4 regions of the Burkholderia glumae LMG 2196 genome follow, and region 2 is predicted to be linked to each of the others. Evidence: predicted binding sites of a transcription regulator. Region 2 holds the regulator's gene; each other region holds the start of a gene.

Evidence for each region. The regulator LexA, encoded in region 2, represses DNA repair genes until DNA is damaged. The targets are predictions, from matches to a motif close to ACTGTATNNNNATACAGT.
Region 1: a site for LexA is predicted at 2,964-2,981, ahead of KS03_RS08230 (VRR-NUC domain-containing protein). Genes of this name have one in related genera too.
Region 3: a site for LexA is predicted at 3,013-3,030, ahead of KS03_RS22630 (DUF2471 family protein). Genes of this name have one in related genera too.
Region 4: a site for LexA is predicted at 2,798-2,815, ahead of recA (recombinase RecA). Genes of this name have one in related genera too.

The regions. Positions count from the first base shown of each region.
Region 1 covers NZ_CP009434.1:1,668,015-1,673,349, reverse strand. Annotated here, with positions in the region: gene KS03_RS08235 (ATP-dependent DNA helicase) at 1-1,243, opposite strand, end outside; gene KS03_RS08230 (VRR-NUC domain-containing protein) at 1,240-2,949, opposite strand; gene KS03_RS08225 (alpha/beta hydrolase) at 3,184-4,164, shown strand; gene cobF (precorrin-6A synthase (deacetylating)) at 4,180-4,953, opposite strand; gene KS03_RS08215 (ROK family protein) at 5,090-5,335, opposite strand, start outside.
Region 2 covers NZ_CP009435.1:3,007,134-3,012,468, reverse strand. Annotated here, with positions in the region: gene KS03_RS26005 (universal stress protein) at 1-305, shown strand, start outside; gene KS03_RS26000 (DUF2939 domain-containing protein) at 466-1,155, opposite strand; gene KS03_RS25995 (hypothetical protein) at 1,209-1,541, opposite strand; gene lexA (transcriptional repressor LexA) at 1,628-2,275, opposite strand; gene KS03_RS25985 (sulfate ABC transporter substrate-binding protein) at 2,547-3,581, shown strand; gene cysT (sulfate ABC transporter permease subunit CysT) at 3,743-4,642, shown strand; gene cysW (sulfate ABC transporter permease subunit CysW) at 4,639-5,335, shown strand, end outside.
Region 3 covers NZ_CP009435.1:2,230,280-2,235,614, forward strand. Annotated here, with positions in the region: gene KS03_RS22620 (Nramp family divalent metal transporter) at 1-765, shown strand, start outside; gene KS03_RS22625 (NAD(P)/FAD-dependent oxidoreductase) at 937-2,061, shown strand; gene KS03_RS22630 (DUF2471 family protein) at 2,543-2,986, opposite strand; gene KS03_RS22635 (flavin reductase family protein) at 3,404-4,084, shown strand; gene KS03_RS22640 (NUDIX hydrolase) at 4,112-4,480, opposite strand; gene KS03_RS22645 (HAD family hydrolase) at 4,588-5,271, opposite strand.
Region 4 covers NZ_CP009435.1:477,489-482,823, reverse strand. Annotated here, with positions in the region: gene KS03_RS14780 (MFS transporter) at 1-87, opposite strand, end outside; gene KS03_RS14775 (sensor histidine kinase) at 331-1,908, opposite strand; gene KS03_RS14770 (response regulator transcription factor) at 1,938-2,696, opposite strand; gene recA (recombinase RecA) at 2,895-3,977, shown strand; gene recX (recombination regulator RecX) at 3,977-5,062, shown strand.

The DNA of each region.
Region 1 (5,335 bases), on a different replicon from region 2:
AGGCGCGCCGCTTCGCGTCGGCCAGCACGAACTGGTCGAGCGTCGCGCTGTACATGCCGCGCGCGCGGTCGAGCAGGTTGTGCGCCTCGTCGACGAGCACGCCGATCCGCCACTGGTTCTGCACCGCGAGCGAATGCAGCAGCGCGCTGCCGTCGTAATAGTAGTTGTAGTCGCCGACGATCACGTCGGCCCAGCGCGCCAGCTCCTGCGCGAGATAGTACGGGCAGACCTGGTGCGCGAGCGCGGTCTCGCGCACCGTGGCCCGGTCGAGCGTCAGGCGCGCCAGCGCGGCACCGCGCGCGGCGTCGAGCCGGTCGTAGAAGCCGCGCGCGAGCGGGCACGATTCGCCGTGACAGGCGCGGTCCGGATGCTCGCAGGCCTTGTCGCGCGCGACCAGTTCGAGCGTGCGCAGGGGCAGCACGGCGGCGCCGGCGGCGGGCTCGGCGCCGGCCGCCGGCGCCGCGGCCTGGTGCGCGCGGCGCAGCAGGTCGAGCGCCTCGAGCGCGAGCGCACGGCCCGGCGTCTTCGCGGTCAGGAACAGCACGCGGTCGAGATGGCCGTCGCCGCAGGCGCGCAGCATCGGAAACAGCGTGCCGACGGTCTTGCCGATCCCGGTCGGCGCCTGCGCGAGCAGCGCGCGGCCGTCGCGCGCGGCGCGATAGACGTCGGCGGCCAGCCTGCGCTGCCCGCTGCGGAACGTGCCGTGCGGAAACGGCAGCACGCGCAGCGCCGCGTCGCGCGCCGCGCGGTGCGCGGTCTCGCTGGCCGCGAACGCGGCGAAGCGCTCGCATTGCGATTCGAACCAGTCGCGCAGCGATGCGGCGCTGTGCGTCTCGGTCAGCACCGATTCCTGCTGCGAATCGACGTCGAAATAGACGATCGCCACCGTCAGGCTGGCGAGGTCGCGCAGCTTGCAGAGCAGGTGCCCGTACACGCGCGCCTGCGCCCAGTGCAGCGCGCGATGGTTGGCGGGCATGCGGTTCAGGTCGCCGCGGTAGGTCTTGATTTCCTCGATGCGGTTGAGCGCCGGATCGTAGCCGTCGGCGCGGCCCCGCACCGTCACATTGCCGTGCTCGCCGGCCAGCGCGATCTCGCGCTCGTAGCCGTCGTCGCGCCGCGAGGTGACGATGCCGTGGCCGACGATGCCCTCCTGCGCCGACGGCGCGGGCGTGAAGCGCAGGTCGAGGTCGCCGCGCTTCGCGGTGAACTCGCACATGGCGCGCACCGCCACGGTGTAGTTCATGCGCCCGGCTCCGCCATCGCGGCCGCCTCGCGCGGCGTGCCGGCCTGCGCGGCCGGCGGCGCCCACGCCACGTCGATCACGCGCACCGGCATGCCGTGCCCGACGCAGTAGTCGAGCCAGCGGATCTGGTTGTCCTGCAGGCGGTCGCCCGGCCCTTTCACCTCGATCAGCTCGTAGCGGCGCTCGGCCGGCCAGAAGCGGATCAGGTCCGGCAGCCCCGAGCGGTTGTCGCGCGGATCGTCGAGCAGGCGCTCGAAGCAGCGCCGCAGGTGCGCGGGATCGATGCAGTCGAGCGCCAGCGCGAGCAGCGCATCGTCGAGCGCGCCCCAGAACACGAACGGCGACTGGATGCCCGCCTTCTGCGCGTAGCGGCGCAGCACCGTGTCGCGCCAGGCCCCCGAATCGAGCTGCGCGAGGCAGGCCTCGAAACGCGCCGCGCGGCGCGCCCGGAAGTCGGGCGCATGCAGGTCGGCCGGGCCGCGCTGGAACGGATGGAAGAACGCGCCGGGCACGGCCGCGAACACGGCGTCCCAGCACAGCAGGCCGAACAGCGAATTGATCAGCGTGTTCTCGACGTAGTAGACGATCGCGCCGTCGCCCGACAGGTGCAGGGCCACCGCCGTCTCGACCGAATCCGGCACGCGCGGCGCCGCCAGCACCAGCGTCTCGCGCGCCACCGGCGCGGCGCCCGCGGCCCGCCTGACGGGCCGGCCGGCGCGCCTGAGCAGGCGCGGCAGCAGGCGCGCGACGCGCTGACGCTCCGCCTCGCTCTCCGGCTGCGCGGCGGCCGCCTCGGCCAGCGCGAGCGCCTCGGCGTCGCGCCCGGCGCGCTCCAGCACGCGGATGCGGCGGTGCCGGCTGCCGGGCCAGCCGCTCGCCGCATAGGCGGCGAGCGCGCCGGGCCAGTCGGCGCGCCGCTCGCAGGCCGTGCCGATGCCGTGCAGCAGCTTGGCGCGGCGCGTCTCCAGCCAGCCCTGCGCGCAGGCCACGGCGGCCACCTCGGCCGTCAGCGCGTCGAGCGGCGCGTCCCCGGGCCAGGCGGCCAGCGCCTCGCGGCAGGCGAACAGCGCCAGGTACGCGTCCAGGTCGGCACGCTGCTGGAACGCGCGCGAGGACGGCTCGAAGGCCACGCGCTCGTACTGGAGCACGCCCAGCTCGGCCAGCACGAACTCCGACCAGTCCTGATGCAGGTTGCCGAAGAACATCAGCCGCAGCCGGTCGCACAGCGCGCCGATGCGGACCTCGAACACGCTGTCGCCGGTGGCCGGCAGCCAGGCCTCGAACGGCTGTTCGAGCGCAGGCCCGGCCTCGGCGCGCAGCGCGTCGAGCCAGTCGGCCTTGCGCGCGCCCTTCGGCGCCGCGAAGCGCCGCGCCAGCTCCGGGCGGGTGGCCAGCGCGAATACGGCGTCGAGCGCCAGCGCCGGCGCCGCGTCGACCCAGCCGAGCGCCACCAGCGGCGCGGCGGCCGCGGCGGCGTCGCCGATCTCGTGGTAGACGAGCTTGCTGCGCCGGAACCACGGCCCGCTGCGCATCAGCATGCGCACCAGCAGCGCGCGCGAGGCGCGCGGCAGGCCGGCGAACCCGCGCAGGAAGGCCTGCTCGGCCGTGTCGAGCAGATCGTCGTAACGCTCGGCGATCCAGGCGAGCGCGCGCTCGAAGTTGTCGAGGTAATAGAAGGCGTGGGGGGCGGGAACGGCGGGCGGCACGGGAATTGTCGAAGCCTGTACGTTTGTACAGGGGTGAATGATAGCGCATGGAGCGCGGGGGACCGCAAGCGAAACCCGCCGCTGCCGCTGCCGGCGTGGCGCAGGGCCGTCAGGCCGGCGGGCGGCTCGGCGCCATGGTTCCGGCCCCGGATTTATACATTACGTCACAACCCGAAGTGCCTCGATGCGGTTAAATGCAAGCCTGACGTGATGGCTTCATGCCCCCTCCCAGATATGGATGACACCCGCCGCAACCTGATCGGCGCCGCCGTGGGCGGCACGCTGGGCGCGCTGCTGCCGGCCGCCGCGCGCGCCCAGCAGCCGCCGAAGGAGCCGGCCACGGCCGCGCCGCCGCGCCTGCTGCCCGACGAGGCGATCCGGCTGTGGCGCGAGCTGCCGCCCGATCCGCTGCCCGACATGAACCTCGACGGCGAGCGCGTGATCCGGCGCGGCGCCGTGACCGGCGTGGTCGCGCCGCGCCTGCACGTGTACCGGCCGGTCGCGCCGAACGGCGCGGCCGCGTTGGTGATCGCGGGCGGCGGCTACGAATGCGTGGAGCTGGCCCATGAAAGCGGCCCGGTCTGCCGCTGGCTGGCCTCGCTCGGCGTGACCGCCTACGAGCTCGTCTACCGCCTGCCCGAGCAGGGCTGGCAGCGCGGCGCGCCGCTGCAGGACGGCCAGCGCGCGATGCGCGTGATCCGCGCGCGCGCGCAGCGCGACGGCATCGATCCGGCGCGCATCGCGATCATGGGCTTCTCGGCGGGCGGCCACCTGGCCGGCATGACCGCGTTCGATCCGAACGCGCGGCGCTATCCCGAGACCGACGGCGCCGACCGGCTCTCGGCGCGCCCGAACCTGGCCGCGCTGATCTATCCGGTGCTCACGCTGTTGCCGCCGTTCGAGCACACCCGCTCGCACCGCCACCTGCTCGGCGAGGCGCCGCCGGCGGGCGCCGCCGAGGCGCTCTCGCCGGTGCTGCGGATCGACGCCAACGCGCCGCGCACGTTCCTCGCGCAGGCGCTCGACGATCCGATCGTGCCGGTGGACAACGTGCTGCTCGCGCACGCCGCGCTGCGCAGCGCGCGCGTGCCGGCCGCGCTGCACGTCTACCAGTCGGGCGGGCACGGCTGGTCGCTCGGCGTGCCGGACAGCGAGCCGGCCTCGTGGCCGAAGCTGTTCGCGCGCTGGGCGCGCACCAACCGCTGGTTCGCTTGAGGGCCGGGCGGCGGCTCACTCGCCGCTGCGCGCGCGCTTCCTGAGCAGATAGGTATCCATGATCCAGCCGTGCCGCTCGCGCGCCTCGGCGCGGACCCGCACGATCTCGTCGCGCACCTCGCCCAGCGGGCCGGACACGAGGATCTCGTCGGGCGTGCCGACGTAGGCGCCCCAGAAGATCTCGAGGGCCTCGCCGTCCAGGCGCGTGAACGCGTTCTGCGCGTCGAGCATCACCACCACGCTGTCCGCCCGCGGCGGGAAACCGGCCTCGGCGAGCCCGCGGCCGTTGGTGACCTCGAACGCGCGGCCGATCGCGTTGAGCGGCACGCGATGCCGCGCGGCGAGCGCCTGCACGCTGCTGATGCCCGGGATCACCTCGTAGTCGAAGCGAAGCCGGCCGTCGGCGAGGATCGCGTCGAGGATGCGCAGCGTGCTGTCGTAGAGCGCGGGATCGCCCCACACCAGGAACGCGCCGCATTCGCCGTCGCGCAGTTCCTCGGCGATCAGCCGCTCGAACACGGCCTGCTTGTCGCGGTTGAGCGTCTCGACCGCGCCCACGTAGCTGGCGCCGTCGGGGCCGCGCTCGGGGCTGGTGGCCTCGACCATGCGGTAGGGGCGCTCGGTGGCGTAGCGCTCGACGATCTCGCGGCGCAGCGCGATCAGCTTGCTCTTGGCCGCGCCCTTGTCCATCACGAAGAACACGTCGGCGCGATTCAGCGCCTTGATGGCCTGCACGGTCAGGTAGTCGGGATTGCCGGCACCGATGCCGATCACGAGAATGCGTTTCACGAGTTGCTCCCTATCGCGGACGACGAAGCTGCGGAGTCTACCCGCTTTCGCCGGCCGCCCGCACGGACCCGCCGCGGCCCGTGCCGCCCGCCCCGCCGTGCCGCCCGCCGCCCGCCCCGGCGCGCGCCCCTCGCCGTCAGCCCTGCCGCGTCTCGCGCACCGAGCGCGGATGCCACAGCAGCGCCCCGCCCTCGATGCCGCGATCATTGGGCACCGTCGCCACGTTCGGCGGCAGTTCCAGCTTCAACCGGGCGGCATTGCCGCCGCCGATCCAGAGCCGGTCGTAATGCACGAGCGATTCGAGGATGCCGATCACCTTCGCCACGCGCCGGCTCCAGCGCCGGTTGCCGGCCTTGCGGCGCGCCGCGTCGCCGATGTATTC
Region 2 (5,335 bases):
GCGCGATCCTGCAGGAGGGCGTCGACTGGCTGACCGCGCGCGGCGTCCAGGCGCAGGGCCATTTCGCGTTCGGTTATCCGATCGACGAGATCGCGAATCTCGCGAAGGAGCTTGGCGCCGATCTGGTCGTCGTCGGCCACCGCTGTCGCAGCGGGCTCTCGCGCTGGTGGATGGGCGCCGGCAACACGCAACTGCTCGACCGCGTTTCGTGCAGCATCCTGGTGGCCTGCGCGTCGTCCGACGAGCAGCGCGAGGAGCTGGCGAAGGAAAAGGAAGCCGCGCTCGCGGCGGCCTCCCAGGCCTGAGCGCCGGCCGGGCGGGACGATCGGCACGATCGGCACGATCGATCGGCCGGACCGGCCCCCTTGCTTGGCAGGCGAGCCGGCGCGGCGCGAATTCCGTGCCCGCCGGCGGCGGCTTTCGCCCCTGTCGCCGGCCGCTTTCGCTCCTGGCGGCGCGGATGCGTCAGGGCTGCAGATCGATCGCGCTGAGCTTCCAGCCGAACAGGCCGCTGCGCCGGAAGATCGCGGCGTAGCGCGTGCCGCCGGCGTTGCGCTGATAAACGGCGACGAACTCGTTGATGCCATGGTAGGCGGCGCTCGATTGCGGCGCCGCAGGCGGCACCGCAGCGCTGCCGGGCGGCGGCGCGCTGGCCGTGGCGGGGGGCGCGGCCAGCGCGCCGGATGCCGGGGCGGGTGGGGCAGCCGGCGGCGCGGGCCGATCGAGCGCCGGCGGCTGCTGGCGCGGATCGCCGTTCGGCGGCAGGCCGCTGAGCAGCGCGGCGACGCCCTCGGGCGTCGCGTAGGCATCGACGAGCGGGCCGATCAAGGCCGAGCCGACCATCGCGCCGAGCATCGCGAGCGGATTGTCGTGCCGCTGCAGGTCGATGCGACGCATCAGTTCATCGGTCAACTGCTGTTTCAGGCTGATGCGCAGGGCCGGGTAGTCGACATAGCGGCTGATCGCCTGCGCATCGCGCGCATCGACTGCCTGCTTCAACCCGCGCAAGGCGAGATAGGGCGACGCGGCCGCATACAGGATCACCGCGAGCAGTGCGACGGCAACCACGGCAAGCAGCCAGCCGAGCCGCCTGCGGCGCGGGGGCGGAACGGACGACGAATCGGACGATGAATCGGACGACGGGGAAACGGACACCAGGCCTCCTGTCTCGAAAGACGGTCTCGGAACCTGGAGAGCGTATCAGACCATCAGGCCGCCGAGCGCTCCTCGGCGATACAACGATCGATCATGCGACACACTGCATCGATCGTTCCCACCATGATCACGCGCGATTGCCCGTGGTAGACGCGCACCGGCGCACGGCGTGCCGGCTCGGCATGATTAAGCCCGGCATTCAGCGAGACGCGCGCGAAGGCCGGCAGCGCCGACGGCAGCGCGGCCGCCGCGGCCGGCTCGATGGCCAGCGGCAGGGCGCCGGTTTCGGCGGGTTCGCCGGCCAGCGGTGCGCAGGGCGTGCGGCCCCGCAGATGGCGCAGGCGGCCGAATTGACGGAAGGGCAACAGGCGGGTGAAGCGTTCCATGTGTTCTCCAGATCGGATGGAGGGACGAACGTGCTGAGCAGATTCAAGCCGGCAGCGGACGAAGCGACCGGCAGCCGGCCCCGGTATTACAGTTCCCCGGAGCGGATCAGCCCGACGGCGATGCCTTCGAGCGCGAATTCCGCGCTGCCGGCCTTCACGAAGATGTTTTCGTAGTCGGGGTTTTCGGCGATCAGCTCGATGCCGGTGGAATGGCGCTTCAGGCGCTTGACGGTGACGTCGTCGCCGAGCCGCGCGACGATGATCTGGCCGTCCTTGGCTTCGCTGCGCTTCTGCACGGCGAGCAGATCGCCGTCGAGGATGCCGGCGTCGCGCATCGACAGCCCGCGTACCTTCAGCAGGTAGTCGGGTTTGCTCGTGAAGAGGGCCGGGTCGCAAGCGTAGTGCTGCGAGATGTGTTCCTGCGCGAGGATCGGGCTACCTGCCGCGACACGCCCGACGAGCGGCAGCGACAGTTGCATCAGCGCCGCATGCGGCAGCGTGAGCTGGTGCGGCGCCTCGTCGAGACCGAGCAGGCGAATGCCGCGCGAGGCGCCGGCGGCCAGCTCGATCACGCCCTTGCGGGCAAGGGCGCGCAAGTGCTCCTCGGCCGCGTTCGGCGAACTGAAGCCGAGTTCGGCCGCAATCTCGGCGCGGGTCGGCGGGAAGCCGGAGCGCTCGATCGCGCGGCGAACCAGGTCGAACACTTGCTGCTGGCGTGCGGTGAGTTTGGTCATGGTCGGACTGTATGGATAGACAGTGATCTGTATTTTTATACAGTAGTCGGGGAAATTCAAGCGTTACTTCAGGTTCGGCGCTATCGCGTCGATTCTGCCGCGATCGAGCGACGTCGAAACGGCGGTTTCGATGCCGCAACCGTCCGTCGGACGGTCCTTACCACTTTTTCATATAAAAGAATTCGGAACGATTATTTTTAATGATGTAAGCCCTTCGCTAGACTGGCCCGGCATTGCAAAAAACGATCCACGCACCTCGGGAGATCACGGGATGGTCAAGGGCAACATGGGGCTGGCGGGCGGGGTCCGCCGTCTGATCGCCACGCTGGCGGTAGGCACGGCGGCGCTCGGCGGCGTCACGCACGCACTCGCGGACACGACGTTGCTGAACGTCTCGTATGATCCGACCCGCGAGCTGTATCAGGACGTCAACCAGGCGTTCGGCAAGGAATGGAAGGCCAAGACGGGCGAGACCGTCAACTTCAAGCAGTCGCACGGCGGCTCCGGCGCGCAGGCGCGCTCGGTGCTCGACGGCCTGCAGGCCGACGTGGTGACGCTCGCGCTCGCCTACGACATCGACGCGCTGGCCAACAAGGGCCTCGTCGCCAAGGACTGGCAGAAGCGCCTGCCCGACAACGCCTCGCCTTACACCTCCACCATCGTGTTCCTGGTGCGCAAGGGCAACCCGAAGGGCATCAAGGATTGGGACGACCTGATCAAGCCGGGCGTGTCGATCGTCACGCCGAACCCGAAAACCTCGGGCGGCGCGCGCTGGAACTACCTCGCGGCCTGGGCCTACGCGCTGCACCGGCCGGGCGGCAACGCGCAGAGCGCGAAGGACTTCGTGGCCAAGCTCTACAAGAACGCGGGCGTGCTCGATTCGGGCGCGCGCGGCGCGACCACCAGCTTCGTGCAGCGCGGCATCGGCGACGTGCTGATCGCCTGGGAAAACGAGGCGTTCCTGTCGCTGAAGGAGTTCGGCCCTGACAAGTTCCAGATCGTCGTGCCCTCCGTCAGCATCCTGGCCGAGCCGCCCGTCGCGGTGGTCGACAAGGTGGTGGACAGGAAGGGCGACCGCAAGCTGGCCGAAGCCTATCTGAACTTCCTCTACAGCAAGCAGGGCCAGGAAATCGCGGCGCGCAATTTCTATCGCCCGCGCTCGAAGGACGTGCCGGCCGAACTGACGAAGCAGTTCCCGAAGCTCAAGCTCTACACCGTCGACGACACCTTCGGCGGCTGGGCCAACGCGCAGAAGACGCACTTCGCCGACGGCGGCGTGTTCGACTCGATCTACCAGCCGCAATAAGCGCGGCACGCAGTACCCGCGGCAGGGCAGCAAACCGAGGCCGCGCGGCGCGAGCGAGCGCACGCGCGGCCCGATACAACGATGGACTCGAATTGACGCGCGGCCGGCCGGCACCTTCGGCGCGGCCGCGCCTCCCATGTCAACCTAGGAAGCGCATTCGCATGACGACGTACACCTTCCGCAAGCCGAGCGCGCTGCCCGGCTTCGGCGTGACGCTCGGCATCACGGTGGCCTATCTGAGCCTCGTGGTGCTGATACCGCTCGCCTCCACCTTTCTGAAGACCGCGACGCTGACCTGGGACCAGTTCGTCGCCGCGACGACTTCCGCGCGCGTGCTCGCCTCGTACCGGCTCACCTTCCTTGCGGCGTTCGGCGGCGCGCTGATCAACGCCGTGTTCGGCTTCCTGGTGGCCTGGGTGCTGGTGCGCTACCGGTTCCCGTTCCAGCGCGTCGTCGACGCGATCGTCGACCTGCCGTTCGCGCTGCCGACCTCGGTCGCGGGCATTTCGCTGGCGGCCGTCTACGCCTCCAACGGCTGGCTCGGCCGCTATCTCGCGCCGCTGGGCATCAAGATCGCATTCACGCCGCTCGGCGTGCTGGTGGCGCTGACCTTCATCGGGCTGCCGTTCGTGGTGCGCACGGTGCAGCCCGTGCTCGAGGAATTCGAGCGCGAGCAGGAGGAGGCCGCCGCCTGCCTCGGCGCCTCGCGCTGGCTGACGTTCCGCCGGGTGGTGCTGCCGGCCGTGTTCCCGGCCCTGTTGACGGGCTTCGCGCTTGCGTTCGCGCGTGCGCTCGGCGAGTACGGCTCGGTGATCTTCATCGCCGGAAACGTGCCGATGAAGTCCGAGATCACCTCGCTCTTGATCATCACCAAGCTCGAGCAGTACGACTACGCGGGCGCCACCGCGATCGCGGTGGTGATGCTGGTGGTCTCGTTCCTGATGCTGCTGCTCATCAATACGCTGCAATGGTGGCTGCAGCGCCGCACCGGCCGCAGCGCGAGCGCTCCGGTGCCGGCCGTGGCCGGCACTGCGGCGGCCGCCGCCGGAGGTGCGCAATGAGCCGCGAATCCACCTCAGCCGTGCTGCCCGCCGGCGCCGCGCCGCGTGCGAAGGCCGCGCGCCGGCGCGATCCCGTCACCGAATCGCGGCTGGTGCGCTGGGCGCTGACCGGCCTCGCGCTGCTGTTCCTGGCCGGCTTCCTGGTGGTGCCGCTCGCGGCCGTGTTCGCGCAGGCGCTGGCCAAGGGCATCGGCTTCTACTTCGAGGCGCTCGGCGACCCCGACGCCTGGGCCGCCATCGAGCTGACCGTGACGGTGGCCGCGATCGCGGTGCCGCTGAACCTGGTGTTCGGGGTCTGCGCGTCGTGGGCGATCGCCAAGTTCGAGTTTCGCGGCAAGGCGCTGCTGACCACGCTGATCGACCTGCCGTTCTCGGTGTCGCCGGTCATCTCGGGCCTCGTCTACGTGCTGCTGTTCGGCGCGCAGGGCTGGCTCGGGCCGTGGCTCGAGGCACATGACGTCCAGATCATCTTCGCCGTGCCCGGCATCGTGCTGGCGACGATCTTCGTCACCTTCCCGTTCGTCGCGCGCGAGCTGATCCCGCTGATGCAGGCCCAAGGCAACGACGAGGAGGAAGCCGCGCGCGTGCTGGGCGCCTCCGGCTGGCAGATCTTCCGCCGCGTGACGCTGCCCAACGTGCGCTGGGGCCTGCTGTACGGCGTGATTCTCTGCAACGCGCGCGCGATGGGCGAGT
Region 3 (5,335 bases), 780 kb from region 2:
GCGCAGCTCGCGCTGCTGCCGATCGACTGGCACGCGGTGGCCGCGGGCCTGGTGCCCGGCGATCCGGGCCACGACCGCAAGGACGCGATCGTGCTGGCGCTCGGCATCGTCGGGGCGACCATCATGCCGCACAACCTCTACCTGCATTCGTCGGTGGTGCAGACGCGCCGCGTGGTGGGCGGCGCGGGCGGGCCGATCCGCGACACGCTGGCGATGGTGCGCGTCGACACCTGGGTGTCGCTGCTGATCGCGATGGGCGTGAACGCGGCGATCCTGATCCTGGCCGGCGCCGCGTTCCATGCGGCCGGCCATACCGGCGTGACCGACATCGAGCAGGCCTACCAGCTGATCACGCCGCTGGTGGGCGGCGGTGCCGCGCTGCTGTTCGGCATTGCGCTGCTGGCCTCGGGGCAGAGCTCGACGCTGACCGGCACGATCGCCGGGCAGGTGATCATGGACGGCTTCCTGCAGGTGAAGATTCCCTGCTACCAGCGCCGACTGATCACGCGCGCGCTGGCGCTGGTGCCGGCGCTGATCGGGGTGCTGGTGCTCGGCGACGGCGCGGTGGGCAAGCTGCTGGTGTGGAGCCAGGTGCTGCTGAGCCTGCAACTGCCGTTCGCGATGTGGCCGCTGATCCGCTCGGTCAGCGACGAGCGGCTGATGCGCGGCAACGCGATCGGCCGGCCCACGCGGCTGTTCGCGTGGCTGCTGTTCGCCGTGATCGGCGGCACCAACCTGCTGCTGATCACCGGCGTGATCGGCTGAGCCGACGCGCCTTGTCCGCTCGCCCGGCCCGGCTGGCCCGGCTGGCCGGCCGCGAGGCCGCCCCGAAGCCTGCCAGGCGCTGCGGTATGCTGCGGGGCTGCGCCGCCGCGTGCCGGCCCGCGCCATGCGGCGCCGGGCGCGCCGGCGATTCCAAGAAAGGAGCCTGAGAAGATGACGGAGATGGTCGATTGCGTCGTGATCGGCGCGGGAGTGGTCGGCCTGGCGGCCGCGCGCGCCAGTGCGCGGCGCGGCTGGGAGACGGTGATCGTCGAGTCGGAATCGATGATCGGCACCGGCACGAGCTCGCGCAACAGCGAGGTGATCCATGCCGGCATTTACTATTCGGCCGGTTCGCTGAAGGCGCGGCTCTGCGTCGAGGGGCGCGAGCGGCTCTATGCATTCTGCGAGGAGCACCAGGTGCCGTACCGGCGCAGCGGCAAGCTGATCGTGGCCGCCGAGGACGCGCAGCGCGGCACGCTCGCCGAGCTCGAGGCGGCCGCGCGCGCCAACGGCGTGACCGACCTGCGGCGCCTGAGCGGCGACCAGGCGCGCGCGCTCGAACCGGCCCTGCGCTGCGTGGCGGCGCTCGAATCGCCGTCCACCGGCATCGTCGACAGCCACGCGCTGATGCTCGCGCTGCTCGGCGACGCCGAGCGCGCCGGCGCCGTGATCGCCTATCGTTCGCCCGTGATCGGCGGCCAGGTGCTGCACGACGGCGGCCCCGCGATCGAGCTCGAGGTGGGCGGCGCCGAGCCGATGACGCTGCGCGCGCGGCGCGTGGTGAACGCGGCCGGGCTCTACGCCCAGACGGTGGCCGGCGGGCTGCGCGGCCTGCCGCCCGAGTCGGTGCCGCGCGCGCGCTACGCGAAGGGCAACTACTATTCGCTGGCGGGCCGCGCGCCGTTCTCGCGGCTCATCTATCCGGTGCCGGAGCCGGGCGGGCTCGGTGTCCATCTGACGCTCGATCTGGCCAATCAGGCGCGCTTCGGCCCCGACGTCGAATGGATCGACGAGATCGACTTCCGCGTCGATCCGGCCCGCGCCGCGCGCTTCTACGATGCGATCCGCAGCTACTGGCCGGAGCTGCCCGACGAGGCATTGCAGCCGGCCTACGCCGGCGTGCGGCCGAAGCTGGCGCACCCGCCCGGCGGCGGCGACGACTTCGTGATCCAGTCGGCGCGCGCGCACGGCGTGGCCGGCCTCGTCAACCTGTACGGCATCGAGTCGCCGGGGCTGACGGCCTCGCTCGCGATCGCCGAGCAGGTGATCGCGGCGCTCGACGACGCTACGCAGTGACCGTCAACACCGCATCGACCGCCGCCAAGGCATGACGACGCGTCACGAGACGGCGAGGATCGAGGGGCGTTGAGCGCGGGCGCGACGAGGTGAGCCGCGGCCGCGGCTTCGACGCGCCGTGCGGCGGCCGGTTCGACCCTGCGATCGAGCCCGGCGGCGGCCGCGGCGCCGTGCGGTATCGCGAGCTGCCGGCGCGGCCGGATGCGCCGCGGCTCGACGGCCTGCCTGGCCGATTGTGTGCGGCATGTCGATTTCCCGGTTTCCCGATGTTTTCCGCAGCCGTCGCCGCGGCGCCGCCGGCACTGGCTCGACATCTCGGGCAAGGCTCCGCTCCTCGCCGCGCTCGCGGCGGCAAACCATCGTGCGCACATAGCCGGCATGGCACGATGGGCCGGCGATGCCGGGGCTGGACGGCATCGCCGGCAGGCGACGGCCGTCGATCAGCGGACCGGCACTTGGCCCGGCGCGGGCCGCCGGCCGCTCAGAGTTCGCTGTCGTGCGCGCCGAGCAGCGCGGCGGCCACGCCGATCACGAGCGGCAGGTCGTCGTCGTCGGCCCGCAGGTTCGCCTCGGCATCGAGTTCGTCCTCGATGCCGCGGCGGCCGGCCAGCCGCGGCAGCGTGGCGAGCACGGCGGGATCGTGGCGCGCGCGCAGGCCGGGGTCGCCGAACGCGCGCGCCTCGATCGCCAGCAGCATGCCCCAGCTCGGGCCGCGCAGCTCGCCGAACGGGCTGCCGCGGCGCGGGCCGAACGCCCGCCGCGCGAGCGCGACCAGCACCTGTTGCAGGTCCTGCTGGGCGCGATGGCGCGCGCGGTCGGCGGCCATCTGCTCGAGTTCGTAATCGTCGACCATCCAGTCGGCGTCGGGGCGTGCGCCGGCTTGGCCGGTCGGGCTCGGTTCGGACATCGTCGTCATCGTCGTCATCGGAAGACCTCGTCGGGTGATCGGGTACTGTAAATATATACAGTCTTTTTGCGGCATGCAATCGGTCGCGAGCGGGAAATTCAACGACGGCGCGCCGCGAGCCGCGCGGCCGGCGATTGCGACCGCGCTGGCCGATCCCGTGATCCTGCCGATCGAGCGGAATACGCGCGTCCACGCTCGAGCGCGCCTGCGGATCCTCGCCCGCCCACGCCACCGGCAAGCCGACCACGTGCTGCCGGAGCAGCCGGCCGCGCGCCCGGCGTGCGACCGAGGCGGCGCGATCGACGGGCGGCTTCGGCGGTGCGCGTCTGCAGGCCGGCGGCGATTCCGGTACTGTTGCGGACGTTGCCCGCCGGGCGGCGCGCGCCCGGGCGCCGCCGCCGGCCGGCGTCGATTCATCGCCTTGCAGGAGCTTCCATGTCCGCCCCCGACGATCTCTACCACTACTACGAGCCGGCCGCCGGCCACGGCCTCGCCCACGATCCGTTCAACGCGATCGTCGGACCGCGCCCGATCGGCTGGATCTCCAGCGTCGATGCCGACGGTCGTCCGAATCTCGCCCCCTACAGCTTCTTCAACGGCTTCAACTACAAGCCGCCGCTCGTCGGCTTCGCGAGCCTGGGCTGGAAGGACAGCGTGGCCAACATCAACGCGACCGGCGAATTCGTCTGGAACCTGACCACGCGGGCGCTCGCCGAGCAGATGAACATCAGTTGCGCGCCGCTGCCGCGCGGCGAGAGCGAGGCGGCCGTGGCGCGGCTCGAACTGGCGCCATCGCGGCGCGTGCGGGCACCGCGCGTGGCGGCCAGCCCCGCCCACTTCGAATGCCGCAAGACGCAGATCGTGCGCCTCACCGATGCCGGCGGCGGCGAGCTGGACACCTGGCTGGTGCTGGGCGAGGTGGTGGCCGTGCACATCCGCCGCGAACTGCTGCGCGACGGCGTGTATCGCACCGCCGAGGCGCGCCCGGTGCTGCGCGCGGGCGGCCGCGGCGATTACGCGGTGATCGAGCCGGCGGCGATGTTCGAGCTGGCGCGCCCGCAGTCGCCCGAGGAGGCCGAGCGGATGGGGCAGGCGTTCGATCTCGGCGGCCGCTGAGCCGCGCCGGCCGCCCGGCCGGCGGCCCTAGCGCGCCGGCATCTTCTGCACCAGCTCGATGATCTTGCGGGTCGGCACGCTGACCGCGAGCGTCGCGAAGCGGGTGCGGCCGAACCAGCGGCAGTCGGTGATCTCGTTGCTGGCGATCGCCTTGAGGCCGCGCGGCACGTCGGCGATGAATACGTGATGGCGCTTCGTCAGGCCCCCGAACTGAAACGCATAGCGCAGCTCGATGCCGTCGAGCCGGGTTTCCTCGTACAGCTCGCGCCGGGCCGCCTCGAGCGGCGACTCGCCCGGGTGGATCGTGCCGCCCGGCAGGGCCCAGCGCGAGCGCGGGCGCGTCACGAGCAGGATCTTGTTGGCGCGGCGGCACAGGATGGTGGCGCGTTCTTTCATCGGTATCCGTGATCGGTCTGGGCGGCGAAGGCCGGCGGGTTGGGCCGGCGAGGCCGGGTTCGGTGGCGAATCGAGCGCCGCGTCGCGCGTCGGCGTCCAGGCGGGGCTCAGGCAAACAGGTCGATCACGGGCCAGCCGCGTTCGCCGGCCAGCGCGCGCAATCGTGCGTCGGGGTTGGTGGCGACGGGATCGGTCACGCGCTCGAGCAGCGGCAGGTCGTTGATCGAATCGCTATAGAAGAAGCTGCGCGGGAAATCGTCGAGCCGGTGGCCGAGCGAGGCGAGCCATTGCTCGGTGCGCGTGATCTTGCCCTCGCGGAACGTCGCGACGCCGATCGGCTGGCCCGTGTAGCGCGCGGCCGGGTCGCCGCCCTCGGTGCCGAGCTCGATCGCGAGCAGGTGCTCGAAGCCGAGCGCGCGGCCGATCGGTGCCGTGACGAACGCGTTGGTGGCCGTCACGATGCAGCAGAGGTCGCCCGCCTCCGCGTGCCGTGCGATCAGCTCGCGCGCGGCCGGCAGGATCGCCGGCTCGATCACGTCCGTCATGTATTGCGCGTGCCAGGCGTCGAGCTGCGCGCGCGAATGGCGCGCGAGCGGCGCGAGCGACAGGCGCAGGTAGCCGTCCATGTCGAGCACGCCCGCCGCGTAGTCGCGGTAGAGCCGGTCGATCGATTCCACGTGCTGCGCGGCGCCGTCGATGCCGAGCGTCACAAGGAAGTGCGCCCACGACTGGTCGCTGTCGAGCGGCAGCAGGGTGTGGTCGAGATCGAACAGCGCGAGGTGACGGCTCATCGGGACTTCCTGAGAATCTGTGAACGAACGGGGCGAACGGACGCGCTGAGTTCCGGGGGGCGGC
Region 4 (5,335 bases), 1.1 Mb from region 2:
CACGGTGCCGAGCGACGACGCGAAGATCACCCGCTTCTCGTCACTCGTCATCGGCGAATGCGCGATGTGTTCGCCTACTGTCGCCATGAGTCGTCTCCAATCTTGATGTCGATATGTCGGTTCGCCATCCTGACGAACTGGCGACGATTATTGGCGGGCAAACTTACGGCCTACTGACTGGTGCGGCGATCAGGGTTTGTCGGGAGAGGGGCGCGGTGGCGGCGACAAGATCGGGGAATTCGCCAAAAACTAGCCGTCAACATCGCGCATTTCCGCTTTACGTGCGAATTCGCCGCTGCGCGAGACTGCCCGCGGGGCGGCGGCTCAGGGTTATTCCCGGGCGGCTCGGCGCGGCGCGAAGCTGACGCGTACCAGCGTGCCGGCGCGCGGCGGCGACGCCTGATAGACATGATCCTCGATCGTCAGCGTGCCGCCGTGCTGGGCCACGATCTCGCGCACGATCGCGAGCCCCAGCCCGCTGCCTTCCCCGCCGCGGCCGAGAATCCGGTAGAAACGTTCGAGCACGCGGCCGCGTTCGTGCACGGGAATGCCGGGGCCGGTGTCCTCGACCTCGAGATGGACATGGTCCGGCGGCACGTCGCCGCCGGGCGCGCGGGAGCCGGCGCGCACCCGTACCGTGATGCGGCCGCCCTCGGGCGTGTAGCGGATCGCGTTGTCGATCAGGTTGCCGAGCATCTCGCGCAGCATCACCGGGTTGCCGTCGATCACGAGTGGTGCGGCGCCGGCCGGTTCGCCGTCGGCATCCGGCCCTTCGTAGCCGAGATCCATGTGCCGCGCGAACGCGGCCTGCATCCAGTCGCGCACCGTCACGCGCGCAAGTGCGGCCGGATCCACGGGCTCGAAGGTCAGGCCGCTCGCGCGGTTCTCGGCCCGCGCGAGCGCGAGCAGCTGCGTGACGAGCCGGGCGGCCTGGCTCGAGCTCGTCGCGATCTGCTCGAGCGAGCGCGCTACCTCGGCCGATACGTCGTGCCGCAGCGCGAGTTCGGCCTGGGTGCGCAGGCCGGCGAGCGGTGTCTTCATCTGATGCGCCGCGTCGGCGATGAAGCGCTTCTGCAGTGCGATGTTCTGCTCCAGGCGCGCGAGCAGGTCGTTGAACGAGGTGACGAGCGGCTCGATCTCGGGCGGCGCGCGCTGCGCATCGACGGGGGAAAGGTCGTCGGGGCGCCGCTCGCGGATCTGCGCCTGCAGGGCGGTGAGCGGCGCGAGCCCGCGCGAGAGCCCGAACCAGACCAGCACGATGGCCAGCGGCAGGATCACGAATTGCGGCAGGATCACGCCCTTGATGATGTCGTTGGCGAGCGCGTTGCGCTTGTCGAGCGTCTCGCCCACCTGCACCAGCACGGGCTGCGCGCCGCGCACGCCGGGCAGCGCGACGGTGGTGTAGGCCACGCGGATCTCGTTGCCGCGCAGCAGGTCGTCGCGGAACACCACGACGCCGGGCGGCGGGCGGTCGTCGTCGCGCGGCAGCGGCAGGTCGGCCTCGCCCGCCACCAGCTCGCCGCGCGCGCCGAGCACCTGGAAGTAGAGGCTGTCGACGTTGTCGGCGCGCAGCAGGTCGAGCGTCGCGCGCGGCAGCACCAGCTCGGCCGCGCCGTTGACGGGCGTGATCTGGCGGGCGAGCACGTAGGCGTCGGTCTCGAGCGCGCGGTCGAACGGGCCGTTGGCGATCGTCTTGGCCACCAGATAGGTGACGGCGATGCTCATCGGCCAGAGCAGCAGCAGCGGCGCGAGCATCCAGTCGAGGATCTCGCCGAACAGCGAGCGCGCTCGCGTGGCCTCGCCGGCGTCGGCGTCGTCGGGCGGCGCGAACGGATCCTCGTAGCGCGCGTCGCGTTCGGCGTCGCGCAGGTCGGCGGGGCGCCGAGCGGCGCGAAGCGGCGGGCTCATGGCCGTGGCGCGCGCGGCGCGGGCGCCCGTCAGCGCAGCGACGGCGTCGCCGCGGGGTCGACCGCCCCGGCTGCCCCGACCGATCCCGCCGGGGCGCCGGTCGAGGCCGGATCGGCGGCCGGCGCGGCCTTTTCGAGGCAGTAGCCGAGGCCCCGCACGGTCGCGATACGGGCGCCGCTCGGCTCGATCTTCTTGCGTAGCCGGTGGACGTACACCTCGATCGCATTGTTGCTGACTTCCTCGCCCCATTCACAGAGGTGGTCGACGAGCTGCTCCTTCGAGACGAGCCGGCCCACGCGCTGCAGCAGCACTTCCAGCAGCCCGAGCTCGCGCGCCGAGAGGTCGAGCACGCGCTCGTTGGCATAGGCCAGCCGGCCGACCTGGTCGAAGCTCAGCGAGCCGTGGCGGATCACGGTCGGGCCGCCCCCGGCGCCGCGCCGCGTCAGCGCGCGCACGCGCGCCTCGAGTTCGTTGAGCGCGAACGGCTTGGCCATGTAGTCGTCGGCGCCGAGATCGAGCCCCTTCACGCGCTCGTCGACGCTGTCGGCGGCGGTCAGGATCAGCACCGGCAGCACCGAATTGCGCGCGCGCAGGCGCCGCAGCACGTCCAGGCCGGGCATCTTCGGCAGGCCGAGGTCGAGGATCAGCAGGTCGAAGGTCTGCATCGACAGCGCGGTGTCGGCGTCGACGCCGCTGCACACGTGGTCGACGGCATAGCCCGACTGGCGGAGTGATCGGGTCAAGCCGTCCGCGAGTATGCTGTCGTCTTCGGCAATCAGGATTCGCATGGTGCGTGGCCGTGGGCCGGCGGCACGGCGAGGTGGCGCGGGCGCGGTGTCTCCGGAGTGGATCGGACGTGCGAAACCCGCAAATCGGGCTTGCACAAACCACTGTTTTTTTATACAGTGTCTGCATTCGTGCACCTAACGGCTTGTCTGCCCGGTGCGCCCCAATCAGACGCTGCTCATCATAGCAAAGGACGATTCATGGAAGATAGCAAGAAAGGCGCCGGGCTGACCGCGGAAAAGAGCAAGGCGCTGGCCGCCGCGCTTGCGCAGATCGAGAAGCAGTTCGGCAAGGGCTCGATCATGAAGCTCGGCGATGCCGAGGCCAAGGAAGACATCCAGGTGGTCTCCACCGGCTCGCTCGGCCTCGACATCGCGCTCGGCGTCGGCGGCCTGCCGCGCGGCCGCGTGGTCGAGATCTACGGTCCGGAATCGTCGGGTAAGACCACTCTCACGCTGCAGGTGATCGCCGAGATGCAGAAGCTCGGCGGCACCGCGGCGTTCATCGACGCGGAACACGCGCTCGACGTGCAGTACGCGGCGAAGCTCGGCGTGAACGTGCCGGAGTTGCTGATCTCGCAGCCGGACACGGGCGAGCAGGCGCTCGAAATCACCGACGCGCTGGTGCGCTCGGGCTCGATCGACATGATCGTGATCGACTCGGTCGCGGCGCTGGTGCCGAAGGCCGAAATCGAAGGCGAGATGGGCGATTCGCTGCCGGGCCTGCAGGCCCGCCTGATGTCGCAGGCGCTGCGCAAGCTCACCGGTACGATCAAGCGCACCAACTGCCTCGTCATCTTCATCAACCAGATCCGCATGAAGATCGGCGTGATGTTCGGCAACCCGGAAACCACCACGGGCGGCAACGCGCTGAAGTTCTACGCGTCGGTGCGCCTCGACATCCGCCGGATCGGCTCGATCAAGAAGAACGACGAGGTGATCGGCAACGAAACGCGCGTGAAGGTCGTCAAGAACAAGGTCTCGCCGCCGTTCCGCGAGTCGATCTTCGACATCCTCTACGGCGAGGGCATCTCGCGCCAGGGCGAGATCATCGATCTCGGCGTGCAGGCCAAGATCGTCGACAAGGCCGGCGCCTGGTACAGCTACAACGGCGAGAAGATCGGCCAGGGCAAGGACAACGCGCGTGAATTCCTGCGCGAGAATCCCGATATCGCCCGCGAGATCGAGAACCGCATCCGCGAATCGCTCGGCGTGGCGGCGATGCCGCAGGACGTGATCGGCGGCGGCTCCGAGGCCGACGAGGTGCTGGACGAAGAAGAGTGATGCGTCGAGGCCGCGGCCGCTCGGACGCATCGTCGCCCACGTCGCCGCGCGAGGATCGCGCGGCCGATGGCGGGCCGGACGATCGATCCACGGCGGCGCCGGTTTCGCGCGACGGGCGGCCCGCGGGCCGCTGCGCAACGAGGGCATCGGACGATGCCCTCGTGTCGTTTGCGGGCGCAGCGCCGGGCGAGGCGGCCGCTGCCGGCGCGCCCGCGCGACGGCGCGGCGGGCCGGATACGACGGATTGCGCTGCGCCGGCGGGTTCGACCGCTGCGGCGGACCGCGCCACTGGCGCCTTCGATTCCGACGAGTCGTTCGAGGCTCATGACGTGGCGCGCGGCATCCGCACCCGCACCGTGCGCGGCGCGGCGAGTTCGCCGATGTCCGCTCACGACGGCGCGGCGCGGCCGGTCGCGCCGGCCGTACCGCGTTCGTCCAGCGGCCGCCACTTCGAGAGCGCGGGCGGCGACCACTATTCCCGCACCAGCGAGCAGGCCCGCCGCGGCCGCCGCGCAGCGGGGCCGTTCGAGCACCGCGAGTCGCGCCCGGATGGCGGCATCGGTGCCGCGCAGGCATCCCCATCCGCCGAATCCCGCGAAGCCGACGAAACGCTGCGCCCCGCGCGGGCACGCCCGGCGCGTTCGCTGAAAGGGCGTGCGCTCGATTACCTGTCGCGCCGCGAATACAGCCGTTCGGAACTCGCGCGCAAGCTGGCGCCCCATGTCGGGGAAGGCGATGCGCCCGAGGCGCTGCTCGACGCGCTCGAGCACGAGGGCTGGCTGTCCGACGCGCGCTTCACCGAGAGCCTCGTGCATCGCCGCGCGTCGCGGCTCGGCACGGCGCGCATTCTCGGCGAGCTGAGGCGTCATGCGGTGGACGGCGCGCTCGTCGAGTCGGTGGGCGAGCAATTGCGGGAAACCGAGTTCAGCCGCGCGCAGGCCGTGTGGCGCAAGAAGTTCGGCAGCCTGCCCGCCACTCCGGCCGAACGTGCGAAGCAGGCGCGTTTCCTCGCCTCGCGCGGGTTTTCCAGTGCCACGATCGTGAAGCTGCTGAAGGTCGGCGACGACGAGTTCGGCGAATTCTAGCGGCACCGTACCGTGGTCGGCCCGCCTTGGTCCGCATGCACGCAGGCGCCGGTCGGCCGTGCGCCGTGCCGTGTCCGCCGCGCCGGCCCCGGGTTCCGACCCGTCATGTTGCACTGCATTCGCTTTGCCAATGCGGGTCACACCGGATATTCCGTGGCGGCGCGACAAACACCCGGTATGCTAAAATCCGCCGGTTTTCCTATTCGGCCTCAACCTTTCGCATGCCGTCATTCGAGCCCGTGTCACGCCAGCCGCGCCATTGCGCGGCCGCGG